2 regions of the Halomonas sp. H33-56 genome follow, and region 1 is predicted to be linked to the other one. Evidence: predicted binding sites of a transcription regulator. Region 1 holds the regulator's gene; the other holds the start of a gene.
The links. The regulator FNR, encoded in region 1, switches genes on or off when oxygen is low (the NO sensors DNR and NnrR bind a similar motif). The targets are predictions, from matches to a motif close to TTGATNTANATCAA.
Positions count from the first base shown of each region.

Region 2: trhP (prephenate-dependent tRNA uridine(34) hydroxylase TrhP) is a predicted target of FNR. The motif match lies at 2,338-2,351, and genes of this name have one in related genera.

Region 1 is NZ_JAMSHP010000001.1:763,064-768,335, reverse strand. It holds gene NFH98_RS03490 (sulfite exporter TauE/SafE family protein) at 1-588, shown strand, start outside; gene fnr (fumarate/nitrate reduction transcriptional regulator Fnr) at 743-1,483, shown strand; gene ttcA (tRNA 2-thiocytidine(32) synthetase TtcA) at 1,644-2,603, opposite strand; gene NFH98_RS03475 (hypothetical protein) at 2,851-3,090, opposite strand; gene NFH98_RS03470 (3'-5' exonuclease) at 3,186-3,878, opposite strand; gene NFH98_RS03465 (DUF294 nucleotidyltransferase-like domain-containing protein) at 3,875-5,272, opposite strand, start outside.
Region 2 is NZ_JAMSHP010000001.1:2,114,661-2,119,932, reverse strand. It holds gene NFH98_RS08995 (GGDEF domain-containing protein) at 1-331, shown strand, start outside; gene NFH98_RS08990 (SRPBCC family protein) at 395-805, opposite strand; gene trhP (prephenate-dependent tRNA uridine(34) hydroxylase TrhP) at 904-2,220, opposite strand; gene queC (7-cyano-7-deazaguanine synthase QueC) at 2,478-3,209, shown strand; gene queE (7-carboxy-7-deazaguanine synthase) at 3,202-3,855, shown strand; gene NFH98_RS08970 (6-carboxytetrahydropterin synthase) at 3,855-4,700, shown strand; gene NFH98_RS08965 (YkgJ family cysteine cluster protein) at 4,812-5,117, shown strand.

The sequences.
Region 1 (5,272 bases):
AGCGCCCTGACCTTTGCCATCCCCCCCAGCATGCGTCAACCTTGGCGGGTGAGCACACTTGTGCTCGGCTACAATGTAGGTCGTATCACTAGCTACTGTGTGGCGGGCGCTCTGGTTGCCACCCTGGGTTCGGTGATCGGCCTTTCGCCGACCCTGCGTGGCCTGATGCAGATCGTCGCCAGCCTGATGTTGATCCTGATGGCGCTTTACATTGCCGATCTATGGAAAGGCCTGCGTCACGTCGAGGCACTGGGACGTCACCTCTGGAGGTACCTGGAACCCGCAGGCAGACGCCTGTTGCCGGTGGTGCGTCTGCCCCAGGCGGTGGCGCTGGGCGCCATCTGGGGCTGGCTGCCCTGTGGCCTGGTGTACTCGATGCTGGCCTGGAGCCTGGCACGGGCCGAGCCCCTCGAGGGCGCACTGCTAATGGCGAGCTTCGGTCTTGGCACGCTTCCGGCGCTGGTGGTGACGGGCCTCGCCGCCAGACAAATGCAGGCCCTGCTGGCGCATCGGGCAACACGCCTTGTCGCCGCTGGCATGATCATCGCCTTTGCCGTCTGGCAACTTTGGACTGGGCTGCATCAATGACGCATCCTACCTCTAAGTTATTAATCCTAAAGAGGTAGACGCCACTTTTAGCTGATCTGAGGGTGTAGAATAGTGCCATCAACGTGCTGTACGGGCGACGTCTGTTCTCCCCATGGCCCAGTCAATATCGATCCCAGATCCACAGGAGCTGCGAATGAGTCCTACGGCCCAAGATCGGCGGCGTCCCATGCTGCATGAGACTCGCTGTGAGTCCTGCAGCCTGAGTTCCTTGTGCCTTCCGCTGTCGCTGGAGACCGCCGACCTCGAGCGCTTCGATTCCATCATCCGTCGTCACCCGCCGATCAAGAAAGGCACACGATTGGTCGAGCAGGGAGATCGCTTCACCAGCGTCTTCGCGGTCCGATCGGGGAGTCTCAAGCAGATCACCACCGAAGGCAGCGGCGAAGCTCAGTTGACCAACTTCTTCCTGCCCAGTGAACTGGTTGGCCTGGATGGCATCGACGACGGCCGCTATCCCGGCAGCGTGGTGGCGCTGGAGACCACCACGGTGTGCGAGATTCCCTTCGACCGCCTCGATGCGCTGACCCAGACCCTACCGGAGCTGCGTGCCCAGCTGTTTCGCACCCTGAGCAAGGAGCTGCGAGAAGACCGCCGGATGATGCAGCTGCTGTCACGCAAGACCGCCGATCAGCGCCTGGCCTGCTTCTTCCTCGGCTTGTCGGACCGCTTCCGCCGCCGCGGCTATTCACCGTTCAGCTTCCGCCTGTCCATGTCCCGCGCCGACATCGGCAATCACCTGGGGCTGGCGGTGGAAACGGTCAGCCGTATCCTCGGGCGTTTCCAGCAGCAGGATCTGGTGGCGGTATCGGGACGTGAGGTCAATATCCTCGACCTGACCGCGCTGTCGACCCTGGCCGACACCGAAGTTACCTGAGCGGGCCTGGCGGCAGTGTGCCGGGCTTGGCCGGCAGGGCCCGGTATCCAGGATCTGGAAAGCAAAGCGTAATAGATGGCGTGTGACAAGAAAGAGGCCGCATCCGGAGATGCGGCCTCTTTCGCTGTCATGGCATCATGCACATTCGCTGCTGGCGAGATCAGCCGGCATCCACCACGTCGATGCGCCGGGCCTGGCGTTCGGCCTGTACGGCCTCCAGCCCCTCGAAGTCGAACAGTTGCCGATCCGCCAGCTGCGACGGCGCCACATTGGTCACCGCCTTGAACATGCTCTCGAGGCGCCCGGGATGCTTGACCTCCCACTCGGCCAGCATCTCCTTGACCACCTGGCGCTGCAGGTTGGGCTGGGAACCACACAGGTTGCACGGGATGATCGGGAACTCCATCGCCTCGCTGTAGGCCTGGATATCGGCCTCGCGGCAGTACGCCAGCGGACGGATGACGATGTTCTTGCCGTCGTCGGAGAGCAGCTTGGGCGGCATCGCCTTGAGGCTGCCACCGAAGAACATGTTCAGAAACAGCGTCTCGAGAATGTCCTCGCGGTGGTGGCCCAGGGCGATCTTGGTCGCCCCGATCTCCTCGGCGAAGCCATAGAGCGAGCCGCGCCGCAGGCGTGAGCAGAGCGCGCAGGTGGTCTTGCCCTCCGGCGTCTTCTCCTTCACCACCGAATAGGTGTCGCGCTCAAGGATGTGGTAGTCCACGCCGATGCTGTCCAGATAGTTCGGCAGCACATGCTCCGGAAAGCCCGGCTGCTTCTGATCCAGATTCACCGCCACCAGCGAGAAGTTGACCGGCGCGTTGCGCTGAAGGCTGCGCAGGATCTCGAGCATGGTGTAGCTGTCCTTGCCACCAGACAGACACACCATGATCTTGTCGCCTTCCTGGATCATGCCGTAGTCGATGATGGCGTTGCCGGCCTGGCGGCGCAGGCGCTTCTGCAGCTTGTTGAACTCACGCCGTGCCTTGGCCTGAACTTGGGCTTCCGTCTGATCGTCACCCGCAGCAGGGTCGGCCGGGCTGTCGCCGGCATCGATCGAGAGATGGTCATCCTCGGGGGTACGGGGATCGAACAGGGTGGCGGAGGCGGACTGTGGCGACATGGGAGCGGGACATCACGGCTGAAAATGAAAGAGGCGCCAGTCTACCATCCGGACGCTTTAGTGGCGAAGAGGTCAGCGACCGCTTACCCCGGCGAGGACAATACGGGAGGGGCTTCTCGTCGGCAGCACATCGGAAACCGCCAAGGACGACACCGCCGTAGTGGCGCCCTTGCGCGTCGTGGTCTGGTCTGGTCTGGTCTGGTCTGGTCTGGCAAGTCGAAGAACGCAAGTGCCTGTCAGCCGGGGCCTAGACGACGTTCAGCGCCAGCAGATAGCGCACCACCACGCCCAGCAACAGCAGCAGGATGCCGGCACGTTGCCAGCCGAACTCGCGCACGGTCAGGGTCAGGCGCTTCTCCCAGAACTTGACCATGCCCCACAGGTCCCGGGTACGGCGATAGTACTGGAGGTAGGCCACCAGCACCGAGACCAGGCCCAGCGCCAGCAGCGTGGGCTCGAGAAGGGTCAACATGGCGTGCAGACTCATGACAGGATCTCCTTGCAGGTGAATGGTTGCCGGTGCGGGTGGCACCGGGTCAGCGCGGATGACGGCAACGGGTCAGCGCGGATGACGGCAACGGGTCAGCGCGATGGCGCCGTGAGTGCCCCGCTTTCCAGGCGCAGATGCATCAGCGCCGTGGTGACGGCGTCGCCCAGGGCCGTATGGCGTCCCATGATCGGGACTCCAAGTCGCTCTGCCAATTGTTCAAAGGTCGGCTGCACCTCGATTTCCGGGTGACTTCGGCGCAGCCGCTTGCGGTACTGCTGGGCCACGTCGATGGTGGCGTTGGGCAGCGAGAAGCCAAACTCCGCCTTCAGGTAGCGATCCAGCATGGCCAGGTCGAAGTCGATACACCAGCCGACCAATGGGCGATTGCCGATAAATTCCAGCAGCGTCGTCAAGGCCTCGCGCACCTCGAGGCCGCCTTCCAGGTCGACCCCACGCAGGCGATGGATACAGATGGAGTCACCACTCAGACTGGCAGGACGCGCGAGCCGCAGGTCCAGCGACTCGCTGGTCAAGACGCGATCGTCACGAATGCGCACCGCAGCGATGGACACCAGCTCCGCATGACGGGTATCCAGGCCGGTGGTTTCGCAGTCCAGGGACACCAGCTCGTCGCCGGTATAGGGATTGAACAGCCAGGCGAAATCGCCATCGGCCTGCCGACGCCTGTCGGCCACACGCCTGATCGCTCTCAGCATCGGGTACTCTCCCAAGCGAAACCATTGACGCCAAGGCAGCTTGCCCTGGGGGGCTGCCTCGACACTCATGCATACTCCAGGTGATAGCGGTGGGACAGGCTGGCCTTGAACTCCTTGACCAGGTGCAGCGCCTCGCGCAGCAAGTCCCGCTCCAGCGAATTGAGCGACTGCACCACCACCCTGTCCGGGGCGTCCGTGGCCCGGGCATCGTCGCGCCGGTAGGCCAGCTGCGCCCGAAGCCGAAGCTCACAGAACAGCGACAACGCCTCGCCGAGATCCTCCGCCACCACTCGCTCGATGCGCCCGAGTGACGCCAGCGCCGCCAGCCGGTCGTGGGTCGAGGTCTCGCGCAGCCCGCACTCCAGCGCCATGGTGCGAACACCGTGGACGATGGGAAAGATGCCACCCTTCTTGATGTCGACGCCGTGCTCGGGCTTCTTCAGCGTTCCAAACAGGGTCAAGGGCGTCGAGAACCGCAACACTCCCCTCGCCAGATGGGTCAGCAACAGTTCATTGCCCCGTGTTTCTTCGATCAGCACGTCGTGGAGTCGGTCCACCAGGGCAAAGTCACCGGCCACCCCCGAGGCGTCGGCAAGCACCGCCAGACGCATCAGGCTTTCTCCGTCGGGTTCGCTGACCCAGCGACGGATGCGCGCGCGCCATTGCGCAAGGGTGCCGACCCACTGGGGGTTGGAGACCATGATGTTGCCCGGGCAGCGCGGATAGCCCAGATCGTCGAGCACGCTGGTGAACCGCGCGGTATCTGCGCTGAGCTCGTCCCACTGCTGGTCATCGGCCAGGATCAGCGCATTGTCCTGGTCGGTCTTCAGGATCTGCTCGCCGCGCCCTTCGCTGCCGAGCACCAGCAGACAGGCGCGCTCGCGCTGAGGGGCCGGCATCGAGAAGTGCCAGGCCTTGCTGATGATGCGCCCATTGAGCGCCGACAGCATGCCCATGGCGAAGCGCATGCGTACCCCTTGGGCCATCAGCGCCTCGACCAGCTCCGGCGCACGCTGACTTGCTTCGCTGAGCGAGGCCAGGGTCGTCGCCTGCTCGACCTGCAGGCTGACCACGTAGCTGCGGCTGGAAAAGAAGCTGAGCACATCGGTCAGCTCCACGACACCGATCAGCCGCTGGCCCTGAAGCACCACCACCCTGGCCACCTTGTGGCGGGTCATCTCGATCAGTGCCTCGAACAGGTACTGGCTTTCATCCACCGTCACCAGCGACAGATGAGCGATACCACCGACCTCGGCATCACCGTCGCACCCCTCCAGCACCAGGGCCTCGAGCAGGTCGGTCTTGGTCAGCATGCCAGGACCGTCGGGCGTCTCGACCAGCAGGCTGTCGGCGCCCTTGTCCTTGAGGGTCAGCACGGCGTCGCGAATGCATGTCGTCGAGCCGACCTTGAGCGGCTCACGCATGCACTCGTTCACCCGGGCGAGCATGAATCCGGCCAGGGT
Region 2 (5,272 bases), 1.4 Mb from region 1:
TGACGCCATCCGTGAGTCGGACCTGGCGGCCCGCTACGGCGGAGAGGAGTTCGTCATCGCCCTGCGGAACACGCCGGAGCCAGGAGCTTTGCGGGTCGCGCAGCGGCTACAGCAGTGGCTTGCCGAGCAGCCGATGGCCCAGGTCGACCAGCGCCCCCTTTACGTCAGCGCCTCCATCGGCATCGCCCAATGGCAGCCCGGCATGGACAGCATCGACGCAGCGTCGCTGGTGGAAAAGGCGGACCTGCAGATGTACCAGGCCAAGCAGGCCGGCCGTGCCCGCATCAGTCAAGCTCAACAACTGCAGGAGCGCGCCGGGGAAACACCCTGAAGCAGCACTTGATCAGAACAAGATCTCTGCCAGACGCCGCGGCAGTAGACGCCAAGGCACTCGCTAGAGACGCGCCTCGACCCGCTCCAGGATCTGGGCGCTGACCTTGGCGACCAGCGGGCGAGCCGCGCGATTGACCGCCTTGGCGACCAGCCGATTGCGGATCTGGTAGTCGACGATCAGGCTGACCGCGGTACCTTCATCGACCGCTTCGAGTTCATAGCGGCCCTGATTGCGCACACCGTCGATCGACTCCCAGGCCAGTCGGCTGGGTGGCGACTTCTCGGTCACCTGCACCTCGAAGGTCCAGTCCATGCCGACCGCGTGGACATGCCAGCGATAGCGATCGTCCCCGAGCGGCTCGATCTCGGTGATCAGATCCGAATAGTCGGCGAAATCCTCGACCTTTTCGAGCAGGGCGAAGACGCGCTCGGGAGGCGCGGGAAGCGTGGCGCTGTGTTCGATGGTGGGCATGGCCAGACCGACTCCTTGCCTGAGGGATGCTCCAAGGTAAGGCTGCTACGGAGCCTAGCATCCCGGTTCCCCAGGCCCTTGTAAAGACGTGCCTATCATCAGGCTGACGGCAGGTCCCGCAGCAACAGAGCGAACTCGAACTCGTCGGGCGACGGCGACTCCCCCGGCAGCTTGACCCTTACCCGGTGACCGTCCCCGGGCGCCACCTTCAGCGCGCTGCCGTTGCCCGCCTCCATCGCCTCAAGGGTGAAACGACGGTTGCCGGAGGGCAGCATCAGCTCGAGGCGATCGCCGACCTCGAAGCGGTTCTTGACCTCGATATCCAGCCAACCTGATGGCGCTTGTCCCAGGATCTGGCCGACGAACTGCTGGTGAACGCCCACCGAGTGCCCACGCTCGTAATTCTGGTACTCGTCGTGGACGTGGCGTCGGTAGAAGCCTTCGGTATACCCCCGGTTGGCCAGGTTTTCGAGCTCATCCATCAGCCCGATGTCGAAGGGGCGCCCGGCCACGGCGTCATCGATGGCACGACGATAGACCTGGGCGGTACGTGCTACATAGTAGGGCGACTTGGTTCGCCCTTCTATCTTCAGCGAACTGACCCCCATCTCGGTGAGCCTCGCCACGTGCTGAACGGCGCGCAGATCCTTGGAATTCATGATGTAGCTACCGTGCTCGTCCTCGAACACCGGCATCAGTTCGCCAGGCCGCTGTGGGTCCTCGATCAGCGCCGAGCGCTCCTCCCGGCCCTGTGCCACGTCCTGCGCCGGGATCAGGTCGCCACAGGCGTCAGTGCCGGCCGGGTGGGTCCGGTAGTTCCAGCGACAGGCGTTGGTACAGGTGCCCTGGTTGGGGTCGCGCCGGTTGAAGTAGCCCGACAGCAGACAGCGCCCGGAATAGGCGATGCACAGGGCACCGTGAACGAACGTCTCGATCTCCAGGGTCGGGCACTCGGCACGGATCTCGGCGATTTCCTCAAGCGACAGCTCTCGCGACAGGATCACCCGGGAGATCCCCTGGGACTGCCAGAAGCGAGCCGCCGCGTGATTGACCACGTTGGCCTGCACCGACAGATGGATCACCTGGTCAGGCCAACGCTCACGCACCATCATGATCAAGCCAGGGTCGGACATGATCAGCGCATCCGGCCCCGCCTCGACGATCGGTGCCATGTCCTTCAGGTAGGTCCTGAGCTTGGCATTGTGCGGAGCGATATTGGAAGCCACGTAGAAGCGCTTGCCACGCGCCTGGGCCTCAGCGATGCCTCGGGTCAGGTTGTCGAGGCCGAAGTCATTGTTGCGTACACGCAGTGAGTAGCGCGGCTGACCGGCATAGACCGCATCGGCGCCATAGGCGAAGGCGAAGCGCATATGCCGGTAGGTGCCGGCCGGTGACAGTAGTTCAGGGGCATTCATCCAGGCGTCTCTCTCGTGGGCCGGGCTTGGTCCGGGCTTGTGCCGGGCATGGTTCGGGATTAAACCGGGCAGACAGCAGTAAACCGCGCAGCCTGCCACAACCGCGAGCAACGGACGTTGACAAGGAGCAAGTCGCCGGCATCAACGCCGCACTGGTGTTGCCGTCCGGCTTTCGTTACCCTTGTCGCGCCGGACCGGACCCCGGCCGCTGGCGATTCTTGTCGCCACCCCAAATTCTCCGAATCGAGACCCCCTTCATGAGCACGACTTCCCGCTCCACCGTGGTGATCTACTCCGGTGGCATGGACTCTTTCACCGTACTTCATCGCGCCTTGCACGAAGGCCTCGAAGTTCACGCCCTGTCATTCGACTATGGCCAGCGCCACGCCCGCGAACTCGAGGTGGCCCGCCATGTCTGTCAGGAGTTGAAGATCCCTCATCAGGTCGTCGACATCACCGCCATTCATGGCCTGATCGACAACTCTGCGCTGACCGACGCCAATCGCAAGATCCCTGGCGGTGACTACGCCGAAGACAACCTCGCCGCCACCGTGGTCCCCAATCGCAACATGGTGCTGCTGTCGCTGGCCATCGCCAAGGCGGTGAATATCGGCGCCAGTCGCGTCGACTACGGCGCCCACGGCGGTGACCACGTGCTCTATCCGGATTGTCGTCCCGAGTTTGTCGAGCAGATGAATGCGGTGGCCGCCATCGCCAATTTCTCGCCGGTAGAGATCCACGCACCCTATCTACGGTCCAGCAAGAGCGAGATTCTGGCCGACGGACTGTCCATGGGACTGAACTACCGCGACACCTGGACCTGTTACGAGGGCCGGCGCCTGGCCTGTGGCCGCTGCGGCAGCTGTCTGGAGCGGCTCGCCGCCTTCGCCGACCAGGGTGTCGAAGATCCGTTGGCCTACGCCGCCAATACCCGGCAGGAGTCGGCGATTGCACAGGCAGACCAGAGCGGAGCGCACCAGGATGTATAGCGTCAAGGAAGCCTTCTATACCCTTCAGGGAGAAGGCGTACAGGCCGGCCGCGCCAGCGTCTTCTGTCGCTTTGCCGGCTGCAATCTCTGGTCGGGTCGCGAGCAGGACCGCGCCAGCGCCCAGTGTCGCTTCTGCGACACCGACTTCGTCGGCACCGATGGTCAGAACGGCGGACGCTTTGCCACCGCCGACGCCCTGGCCGAGCACATCACCCGCTTGTGGCCACACCCCCACGAGGGTGTCACGCCCTACGTCGTGTTCACCGGTGGCGAGCCCCTGCTGCAGCTGGATGCCGCCTTGATCGACGCGGTGCACGCTGCCGGCTTCGAGATTGGCGTGGAGACCAACGGTACTCTGGCCGCGCCGGACGGTATCGACTGGCTATGTGTCAGCCCCAAGGGCAATGCGCCGCTGGTGCAGACCCGCGGTGACGAGCTGAAGCTCGTCCATCCCCAGACCGACGCCCCGCCGGAACGTTTCGAGGGGCTCGACTTCGACCATTTTCTGCTGCAGCCGATGGACACCTCCGGGCTGATGGCCAGCGACGCTCGCAAGGAGCCACTCTGTGCCACGGTAGAGCACTGCATGGCGCATCCACGCTGGCGGCTGTCGCTGCAGACCCACAAGATCGCGGGAATCGACTGATGGCACTCTTTGTACGACGACTGACACATCTCGACGTGTCGCTTTGGTGTCCCGATCGTGGACTGATCGGCGCAAGCTGGCTGGTCGACGTCGAACTCGATGGAGAGCTCGGTGAAGACGGCATGCTGTTCGACTTCGGCGAGGTCAAACCCTGGATCAAAGCACGTCTCGACGGCGGCGCCGATCACACCCTGCTGGTGCCTACCGAAGCCCCTGGCGTCAGCGTCAGCGAATGTCGCGAAGGTATCTGCGTACGCACCACGACGCCATACGCGATGGAGGTGCGCGGGCCCCGCCAGGCCTTTACCCTGCTACCCTGGCGCAGAATCACCCCCGAGGCCATGGCCGAGCACCTGTCACGCCAGTTGATGCGCCAACCGCCCGAGCGGGTATCCAGCATCGAACTCAGCCTCGCCGATGAGTCCATCGATGGCGCCGCCTACACATACAGCCACGGCCTTCGCCGCCACGCCGGCAACTGCCAGCGTATCGCCCACGGCCACCGCTCGCGGCTGGAAATCGTTCAGCGCGGCGTGCGACAGCCGGAGCTCGAGCGCCGCTACGCCCGCTGGCTCGACGATACCTACCTGGTGGACGAACACGACCTGGAACAGCACCAGGGCGACATGCTGCAGTGCGGCTACCGCTCGCCCCAGGGCCTGTTTCACCTGCGCCTGCCCCGCGAGCGCTGTCATGTCCTGCCCGGCGCCACCACGGTGGAACGCATCGCCCAGTGGCTGGCGGCGACCGTCGCCCGAGACACCGGAGAGGACACCGCGGTGCGCGCCTATGAAGGCGTCGACAAGGGCGCCACGGCAAGAAGCCCCGGCGAACGATCTCGATAACGTCTCGATAACTTCTCGATAACTTCTCGATAGCATCTCGAGATCCGCAAGAGAGACCGACCACCGAGACAACCAAGCGCATTTGAAGAATGCCATGAGCCAACCAACGTCATGAGCGAACTGATCACCTCCTCCTCGCCGCAAGAGACCCGCACAGCGACCGGCGAACAGGGCTGCCGCCCCGGCTGCGGCGCCTGCTGCATTGCGCCGTCGATCAGCTCCCCGATTCCCGGCATGCCGGCGGGCAAGCCCGCCGGCATCCGCTGCGTGCAGCTCGACGACGACAACCTGTGCCGCCTGTTCGGCCGACCCGAGCGTCCGGCGGTGTGCGAGCGCTTCGACTACGATGCCGATATCTGTGGCAGCCATCGAGACCAGGCGCTGGCCAATATTGACGAACTCGAACGCCTGACCTGAGTCGGGCTTACTTGCGCCGAGTAGCCGTCGCTCAGCGTCTTCTGCACCGGTTGTCTATGTTCAGGCAACCCTCATTTCCGCGCTCCCTACTGACGCCCTCTCCACTGCCTCCTCATCAGTGATCCACCAACAAGAAAAGGCCGCGCCACCCAAAG